One region of the Bradyrhizobium sp. AZCC 1678 genome, then DNA from elsewhere that is predicted to be linked to it. Evidence: riboswitches for the same ligand, from Rfam matches in the RefSeq annotation. Region 1 holds a riboswitch; the other holds the start of a gene.
What was found. Region 1 has a riboswitch for S-adenosylmethionine ahead of metX (homoserine O-acetyltransferase MetX). Riboswitches for the same ligand answer to the same signal wherever they lie in the genome.

Region 1 (4,710 bases):
AGGCTGGCGCGCAGCCGCTTGACCTCGTCGAACGGCACGTAGGTGCCGGTCGGATTGTTCGGGTTGGCCAGCCACACCAGTTTCGTGCGCGGCGTCACGCGCGCGAGAATGGCGTCGACGTCGGCGGTGAAGTCGGTCTCGGGCGCGACGACGTTTTTCGCGCCGTTCGCCATCGTGGCGATCGGGTACACCAGAAAACCGTGGGCGGTGGAGATCGCTTCATCGCCGTGGCTGAGATAGGTGTGCGCCAGCAGGTTGAGGATTTCGTCCGAGCCGGCACCGCAGATGATGCGGTTGGGATCGAGCCCATAGGCGCGGCCGATCGCCTCGCGCAGTACCCGCGAGGTGCCTTCCGGATAGTCCTCCAGATGCGCCGCCGCGGCCTTATAGACTTCGATCGCCTTCGGCGACGGCCCGAACGGGGTCTCGTTGGCGGACAGCTTGAACACCTTGCGGCCCGGCTCCGGCACCGGCGTCTTGCCGGGCGTGTAGGGCGCAATATCAAGAATGCCGGGATTCGGCACGGGGCGGTTCATCTTCTGGCTCCGGATATTCAGGACGGCTTAAGACTTGGCTGCCCCGTTCGGGGGCACCGTATAGCGCGTTGCGTGGCTGCCGACGAGGGCCGACGAGCGCACCGAAGCGCCGGCCTGGATCAGGGCTTTCTTGATCTTCTCGAAGCCGGCGCCGGCGTCGGATACCAAAAGCGCTGCGCCGTCGAAGGCGGTGTCGGGCACGGCGACGATTTCGGCGAGCGGCGCCACGGCGCGCGCGATATCGGCGTTCCAGCCGGAGACGCGGACGCTCCACATCTGGACCTCGGTCACCATGGCATCGTCGGCGACCCGCGAGATCACGAAGACGGGGAGCGCCGCCGGATGGTCGGCGCGTTCGAGGAACGGCAGCCGCGCGATGATTTTTGGCGCGCCGTCTGCTTCCAGCGCGATCCACCACGGCGTGCGGCTCGAGATTGCCGAGACCAGCGCCAGGTCGCCCTTCGATTTCGCCACCGCTTCCACCGCGGCCTGCGCGCTGAAATGGCCGACATAAGGCACGACGAAGCCGAAATGAAACCGCGCCGAATCCCGCATCGCGGGCTCGCCGACCGAGACGTCCGCATGCACCGCGAACGGCGCCTGGACATAGGTGAAGGTCGAGATGATGACGCGCCAGATGCTCTCGATGGTGTCGAGCGGCAGGATGCCGCGATGACGCTGCACCAGTTGCCGCATCATGCTGGCCTCGCGCGCGGGCCGGAACGCGGAGCCGACTTCCTGGGTCTGCTTCACCTGGATCAGCCGGTCGATGATGTCGCCGCGCGCCATCAGCAGGCGATGGACCTGCTCGTCGATCGCATCGATTTCCTTGCGCAATTCCTGCAGCGAGGGCGGGGCCGGGGGTGCCTTGGACGGTGCCTTGGACATCTTCGAAAAACCTTGGTGCCGAACAGCCCGATGCGCCGGCAGACAGTCGCATTGATTAGGAAAGACGGGCGCTGAAAGCAAAGAGAAACGTCACGGGCCAGCCCTGCACGATCGGGTTAACCATGCCGTCCGGCCCCCGCCTGCCTTGACGAAATGCCTGGGCGGGACTAGCTTTGTTCCATTCCGTGGTCATTTGAGCCGGCCGGCTTGCAGCCACGTTAAACAACTCGCTAAACAGGCCGGGGACAGAGTTGATCCCGGCCGAACCTTTGTTCAGGCCGGGTTTTTTATGGCCTGATTCTGTCTGTAGAGCCTCCGTAAGGAGGTCGGTGCCGAAATGACAAACGTGCATTCGATATCTAGTCCCTCGATCCTCAACGAGGATCGCGCCCATGAGGCCGATCATCCGACCTCGCCGGTGGCGACGTTCGGCATGGATCAGCCCTTGAGGCTCGATTGCGGCATCGATCTCGCGCCGTTCCAGATCGCCTATCAGACCTATGGCGAACTGAACGCCGATCGCTCCAACGCCATTCTGATCTGCCACGCGCTGACGCTGGATCAGCACGTCGCCAATTTGCATCCCCTGACGGGCAAGGCCGGCTGGTGGGAAATCATGGTCGGTCCCGGCCGTCCGCTCGATACCGACCGATACTTCATCATCTGTTCGAATGTGATCGGCGGCTGTATGGGATCGACCGGTCCGGCCTCGACCGATCCGGCCACCGGCAAGGCCTGGGGGCTGGATTTTCCTGTGATCACCATCCCCGACATGGTCCGAGCGCAGGCCATGCTGCTCGACCGGCTGGGGATCGAAACCTTGTTTTGCGTGATCGGCGGATCGATGGGCGGCATGCAGGTGCTGCAATGGACCGCCGCCTATCCGGAGCGCGTGTTCTCGGCGTTGCCGGTCGCCTGCTCGACACGCCACTCCGCACAGAACATCGCGTTTCATGAACTCGGCCGACAGGCCGTGATGGCTGATCCGGACTGGCACCATGGGCGCTATTTCGAACGCAGCACCCATCCGCATCGTGGATTGGCCGTGGCGCGGATGGCCGGGCACATCACCTATCTCTCCGACGCCGCGCTGCATCGCAAGTTCGGACGGCGGATGCAGGACCGCGAGTTGCCGACCTTCTCGTTCGACGCGGATTTCCAGGTCGAAAGCTATCTGCGCTATCAAGGCTCGTCCTTTGTCGAGCGTTTTGACGCCAACAGCTATCTCTATCTGACGCGGGCGATGGACTATTTCGATATCGCCGCCGACCACAGCGGCGTGCTGGCGCAGGCGTTTCTCGGCATCAAGACCCGCTTCTGCGTGGTGTCGTTCACCTCGGACTGGCTGTTCCCGACCTCGGAATCGCGGGCGCTAGTGCATGCGCTGAACGCTTCCAGCGCGCGGGTGTCGTTCGCCGAGATCGAGACCGATCGCGGCCATGACGCCTTCCTGCTCGATGTGCCGGAGTTCTTCGACATTTCCCGCGCCTTCCTGGAATCGGCCGGCAAGGCGCGTGGGCTCTCCAATGGTGCGGGTGGTTGATATGGCGGTTCAAGAACCGGCCCTGCCGCTCGGCGGCGTAGCGCCCGACCGCACCGGCAAGTATCGCACCGATCATCTCATGGTCGCCGAAATGATTCCGGCCGGCTCAAAAGTGCTTGACGTCGGCTGCGGCGATGGCGAGTTGCTGCAACTCCTGGAGAGCCGCGGCATCGACGGCCGCGGCATCGAACTGTCGCGCGAGGGCGTCAACCGCTGCGTCGCCAAGGGGCTCGCGGTGGTGCAGGGCGATGCCGACACCGACCTCGTCAATTATCCGGACGATGCCTTCGATTACGTGATCCTGTCGCAGACGCTGCAGGCGACGCGGCAGCCGAAGCCGGTGCTGGAGAATCTCCTGCGCATCGGCCGGCGCGCCATCGTCTCGTTCCCGAATTTCGGCTTCTGGAAGATGCGGCTGCAACTGCTCGTCGGCGGACACATGCCGCGCACCGAAAATCTCCCCGCCACCTGGTACGACACGCCGAACATCCATTTCTGCACCATCAAGGATTTCGTGCAGCTCTGCGACGAGATCAACGTCAAGATGGAGCGCGCGGTGGCGCTCGACCTCTACGGCCGCCCGGTGCCGCTGAACCTGCCCTGGTGGGTCTGGAACATGTTCGGCGAGCAGGGCGTGTTTTTGCTGAGCCGGGGTGGGGCGGGGAAGTGACCGCACTGCCGTCATTCCGAGTTCGATGCTGCGCATCGCCGCGGAATGACAGTCACGCCATTGACCGCGCATCCCGCACCGGCCATCTCCCGGCCTCGACCAGCGCGATGAACCGCTCCACCATCTCGTTGAACAGCGCCGGCTCTTCCAGATTGAGCACGTGGCCCGACTTCGGAAAGAACGAAAGCCCCGCCGCCGGCAGGTGCTGCTTCAGGAACAGGCTCGGCCCGATGCAATTGTCGTCCTCGTCGCCGCACAGGATCAGCGCCGGCGTCGGCACGCGCCGGATCGCATCGGTCATGGTGTAGATCGACGGCCGTCCGCCCTGAAAGCTGCGCATGGTGTTGGCCGAACCTTTGGCGTCATGCCGCGCCAGCGCGGCGTAGAAATCGGCATGGCCGCGCGGGTCTTTCAGCAAAAATGGAATCCGGCTCGGCGCCTCGCGCGTCACCTTGGCGACTTCCGCCGAGCCGATCGCCTCATACTGCTCGGCATTGGCCCGGCACTGCGCGCGGAAGGCATCGAGATGCTCGATGGCAGAGCCTGAGCCGACGGCGGCGAGCGTCATCGACAGCGCCCGGTCGGCTGCATTGAGGCCGACCTGCAGCGAGGAATAGGAGCCCATCGACAGGCCGACGAAATGCGCTTTGGCGATGCCGAGGTGATCGAGCACCGCGAGCGCATCGGTGTAGAAATGCTTGTAGGTGTAGACGGCGGCGTCAGGCGGCACGTCGGAGGGCGTATAGCCGCGCGCCGAATAGGCGATGCAGCGGTGGCCGCGCGAGAAGTAGCGCATCTGCGGCTCCCAGTTGGTGTGGTCGGCCGCGAACTCGTGCAGGAAGATGATCGGCGTCCCGCTTCCCGCCTCTTCGTAGTGCAGACGAACGCTGTCTTTGGCGACGGCATAGGGCATTTCGGATTCTTCTCCATTTTCTTGTTTTCACGCAACATCCTTGCGTGGCCGAGCAGCAAAATTGCAATTAATTCTCGCGGCCGCAATACGGCAATCTAGTTTCATTTTCGCCATCGAAAGATCGCGGAATCACCCCGGAATTGTTTCCGCAGCGCCACAT
Region 2 (4,710 bases), 6.4 Mb from region 1:
GCCATCATGCGTCACTGGAATGATGCCGGAGATTTCGACCTGTTCAGTACTTTTCACGGCACCGACATGGCCAAACGGGTTCATGGCTGCCTCGGCCGCGCGCTGTCGAAATTTGTGCTCGATGCGGCTCGCCTCGATCAGGCGCAGCAGAATTAGGGAACTAGCGTTAATGAGTCGTTACTACCCTTTTTGTTTGTCGACATTGCCGACCGTCTTTGCCGCGAGCCTGGCGCTATTGATGCCCGCCTCGGTGCTTCCGCTGCTTGCCCAGACGGCCCCGCAACAGACCGCCCAGCAGGCGGCGCTGTCCGATAACGCCAAAGCTGACAACAAGGCTGAAAAAAAGCCTTCGGCTGAAAGCGCCCCGCCGCAGGCCGTTCCCTCGGCCGCCGTCAATCCGGCGGCGCAGAAGGGCATCACCGGCAAGGCGATCGACAAGGTGAAGGAGGTTGCGAAATCGGCCGGTGACATCTTCAGCCGTGTTCCGTGCCTGCCGCCGAAGGGCGCCTCCAAATCGATGGGGTCGCTGCCGCGCGTCGCGAGCAAGCTCGTCGCGGGGCAGCCGGTGGTGATCGTCGCGTTCGGATCGTCGTCGACCGCCGGTTTTGGTGCGACCTCGCCGGATTTCAACTATCCCAACCGGCTCGCCGCGCAATTGCGCCGGCAATATCCGACGGCCGACATCTCCGTCATCAATGCCGGCAAGGGCGGCGAGGATGCGCCGGAAATGATGAAGCGGCTGCAGACCGCCGTCATCGACCTGCATCCGGACCTGGTGATCTGGCAGGTCGGCACCAATGCGGTGCTGCGCAATCTCGATCCGGCGGAGACCGCGAAACTCGTCGAAGATGGCATTACGCGCATTCAGGCGGTTGGCGCCGACGTCGTGCTGATCGATCCGCAATATTCGCCGCGGGTCAACGAACACGCCGAAAGCGCCGGCAAGATGATGACGCTGCTGAACAAGACCGCCGAGCTTCGCAAGGTCGGCTTGTTTCCGCGCTTCGCTGTCATGAAAGACTGGCACGAAAAGCAAGCGATCCCGATCGAGAACTTCGTGATCGCCGACGGCCTGCACATGAGCGACTGGGGCTACGCCTGCTTCGCCCAACTGCTCGGCGACGACATCATCAAGTCGGTCGGCCAGATCAAGCTCGGCGTCAACGTGCCCGCGGACGTGCGGGCGTATAGGCCGATGTGAGATGCTGCCGAGGCGCGCTCAGAGTTCGTAGGGTGGGCAAAGGCGCGCTAGCGTCGTGCCCACCATTCTAGCCGAATGCACGATGTGAGATGGTGGGCACGCTTCGCTTTGCCCACCCTACCATCGTCCGATCACGCCTTCTCCAGCGCCGCCGCAAAATCCTCGATCAGATCATCGGCATGCTCAAGCCCGGCCGAGAAACGAATGAAGCCTTCGCTGATGCCGAGCTCCGTGCGCGCCTCCGGCGTCAGCCGTTGATGCGTCGTCGTCGCGGGATGGGTGACGAGGCTCTTGGAGTCGCCGAGATTGTTGGAGATGCGCGCGATCCGCAGCGCGTTGAGGCAGCGGAATGCGGCCTGCTTGCCGCCCTTGACCTCGAAGCCGACCAGCGTCGAGCCGGCGCGCATCTGCTTCTTCACCAGCTCGGCCTGCGGGTGATCGGCGCGGCCGGGATAGATCAGCCGCGAAATCTTCGGGTGCGACGCCAGCGCGTCGGCGACCTTGCCTGCCGTCTCGGTCTGCGCGCGCACGCGCACGCCAAGCGTCTCCAGGCCCTTGAGCAGGGCCCAGGCGTTGAACGGCGAGAGCGATGGCCCGGTCTGGCGCATGAAGTTGTGGATGTGCTCGGCGATGAAAGCTTCCGACGACAGGATGATGCCGCCCAGGCAGCGGCCCTGGCCGTCGATATGCTTGGTCGCGGAGTAGACCACGACGTCGGCGCCAAGCGAAAGCGGGCTCTGCCAGATCGGCGTGGCGAAGACGTTATCGACGATCAGCCGTGCGCCGCCACTGTGCGCGATCTCGGCAATCGCCGGGATGTCGAGCACGTCGAGCGTCGGATTGGTCGGGCTCTCCAGGAAGAAGGACTTGGTGTTCGGCCGCAATGCGCGCTGCCACTGGTCGAGATCAAGACCGTCGACCAGCGTCGTCTCGATGCCGTAGCGCGGCAGGAGGTCCTGCACCACGTAAAGGCACGAGCCGAACAGAGCTCTCGAAGCAACCACGTGGTCGCCGGCCCGGAGCGGTGCGAGGATCGCGGTCGTTACCGCGGCCATGCCGGTCGCGGTCGAGCGCGCGGCTTCCGCACCCTCGAGTTCGATCATGCGGCGCTCGAACATATCAATCGTCGGATTGGAATAGCGCGAATAGATAAAGCCTGGCTCCTGGCCCTTGAATCGGGCCTCGCATTGCTCCGCGCTGTCGTAGACGTAGCCTTGGGTGAGGAACAACGCCTCCGACGTCTCGCCGAATTGCGAGCGCAGCGTGCCGCCATGGACAAGGCGGGTTTCGGGACGATAGCGCTTGGTAGAACCAGTCTCAGACATGTGACCTCCGTCGTGACCATCCTTGAAAATGGTCACAAAAAACCGGCCTGGAAAAATTTCCACAGGCCGGGATCACACGTGTCCCCGGCCTGTTTAGCGATTTATTTAACGTGGCTGCAAGCCGGCCGGCTCAAATCACCACGGGATAAGTCATGCTGATATTACCTCGCGCCCTTCCCGTCAAGGCGGCCATCGGATAACCCCTAAAAGCCCATATTTACGAGGTTGGGATGACATTTGGGCCGTATTGAGGATCGCGCCGTGCCGTTCACGCTTCCGCCCGACGCCAACGGAATTCTGCCCGACCGCATGATCGCGGCGATGGCGGATGCGGGCCTGATCCTGCCGGAATATCCCTTTGTCGAAAGCCAGATCCAGCCGGCAAGCCTCGATCTGCGGCTGGGTAACATCGCCTACCGGGTGCGCGCGAGCTTCCTGCCCGGTCCCGGCGCCACGGTTGCCGAGCGCATCGACGAGTTGAAGCTGCACGAAATCGACCTCTCCGACGGCGCGGTGCTGGAGACCAACTGCGTCTACATCGTGCCGCTGCTGGAGAGCCTCGCGCTGCCGCCGTCAATCGTGGCCGCCGCCAATCCAAAGAGCTCCACCGGGCGGCTCGACGTCTTCACGCGCGTGATCGCCGACGGCACCCGCCGCTTCGACATGATCGGCGCGGGCTATCACGGCCCGCTCTATGCCGAGATCAGCCCGAAGACGTTTCCCGTTCTGCTGCGCGAGGGCTCGCGGCTCAGCCAGGTGCGCTTCCGCACTGGAGATGCCATTCTCAACGCCGACGAACTCGACGCACTGCACGGCGCCGAGCGGCTGGTCGATATCGACGACGCAGATTTGGCCAATGGCGTGGCGCTGTCAGTCGATCTCTCCGGCGAAAACACATCAGGCTTCGTCGGCTACCGCGCCAAGCGCCACACCGGCGTGGTCGATATCGACCGCCGTGGCGGCTATGCCGTCGATGAGTTCTGGGAGCCGATCCCGGCCCGCCCGGACGGCAGCCTCATCCTCGATCCCGGCGAATTCTACATCCTAGCCTCGAAGGAAGCCGTGCAGGTGCCGCCGGATTACGCCGCCGAGATGGTGCCGTTCGATCCCTTGGTCGGCGAATTCCGCGTGCACTACGCGGGATTTTTCGATCCCGGCTTCGGCTATGCCGGCGCCGGCGGGCAGGGCGCGCGCGCCGTGCTCGAAGTGCGCTCGCGCGAGGTGCCGTTCATCCTCGAGCACGGCCAGATCGTCGGCCGCCTGGTCTATGAGAAAATGCTGTCGCGGCCCCACTCCTTGTACGGCCAGCGCATCGGCTCAAACTACCAGGCGCAGGGGTTGAAGCTAAGCAAGCATTTCCGGGTGTGACTCGTCATTGCGAGCGAAGCGAAGCAATCCATCGCGCCGCAAGCTGAGGAATGGATTGCTTCGCTTCGCTCGCAATGACGGTGCATCTACCGCGATGCTGACTTAGCCGCCGGCGTTACGCGCCAGATCGTGTTGCCGACGTCGTCGGCGACCAACAGCGCGCCCTGCTTGTCGAGCCGCACGCCGACGGGGCGGCCCTGCGCTTCGCCCTTGTCGTTGAGGAAACCGGTCAGCACGTCCTGCGGCGCCCCCGAAGGCTTGCCGTCCTTGAACGGAACGAAGATCACCTTGTAGCCGGCGCGAGGCTTGCGATTCCACGAACCGTGCTGGCCGATGAAGGCGCCGCCTTCCATCTCGGGCGGAAACAGATTGCCGGTGTTGAAGGCGAGCCCAAGCGAGGCCGTATGCGCGCCGAGCGCATAGTCCGGGGTCATCGCCTTCTGCACCAGGTCGGGCCGTTGCGGCTCGACGCGCGTGTCGACGTGATCGCCATAATAGCTGTACGGCCAGCCATAGAACGCGCCTGATTTCACCGAGGTCATGTAATCGGGAACGAGATCGTTGCCGAGTTCGTCGCGCTCGTTGACGACGACCCAGAGCTCGCCGGTCTTCGGATTCCAGGCCGGGCCGTTCGGATTGCGTAAGCCCGAGGCGAACACCCGCCATTGGCCGCTGGCGCGATCGACTTCCAGCACCGCGGCACGGTCCTTCTCGGCGTCCATGCCGTTCTCGCCAATGTTGCTGTTGGAGCCGACGGTCGCATAGAGCTTCGTGCCATCCGGGCTTGCCGTAAGATCCTTGGTCCAGTGGTGATTG

Region 2: it holds a riboswitch for S-adenosylmethionine, as region 1 does, so the genes downstream of both, V1294_RS06165 (O-succinylhomoserine sulfhydrylase) here and metX (homoserine O-acetyltransferase MetX) in region 1, are expected to answer to the same signal.

Annotation. Positions count from the first base shown of each region.
Region 1 covers NZ_JAZHSE010000001.1:7,726,011-7,730,720, reverse strand. The annotation lists gene hisC (histidinol-phosphate transaminase) at 1-536, opposite strand, end outside; gene V1294_RS36830 (chorismate mutase) at 564-1,424, opposite strand; SAM riboswitch at 1,600-1,679, shown strand; gene metX (homoserine O-acetyltransferase MetX) at 1,762-2,967, shown strand; gene metW (methionine biosynthesis protein MetW) at 2,969-3,637, shown strand; gene V1294_RS36815 (alpha/beta fold hydrolase) at 3,690-4,550, opposite strand.
Region 2 covers NZ_JAZHSE010000001.1:1,307,770-1,312,479, forward strand. The annotation lists gene V1294_RS06155 (SGNH/GDSL hydrolase family protein) at 1-156, shown strand, start outside; gene V1294_RS06160 (SGNH/GDSL hydrolase family protein) at 170-1,201, shown strand; gene V1294_RS06165 (O-succinylhomoserine sulfhydrylase) at 1,333-2,526, opposite strand; SAM riboswitch at 2,599-2,678, opposite strand; gene V1294_RS06170 (2'-deoxycytidine 5'-triphosphate deaminase) at 2,788-3,894, shown strand; gene V1294_RS06175 (PQQ-dependent sugar dehydrogenase) at 3,981-4,710, opposite strand, start outside.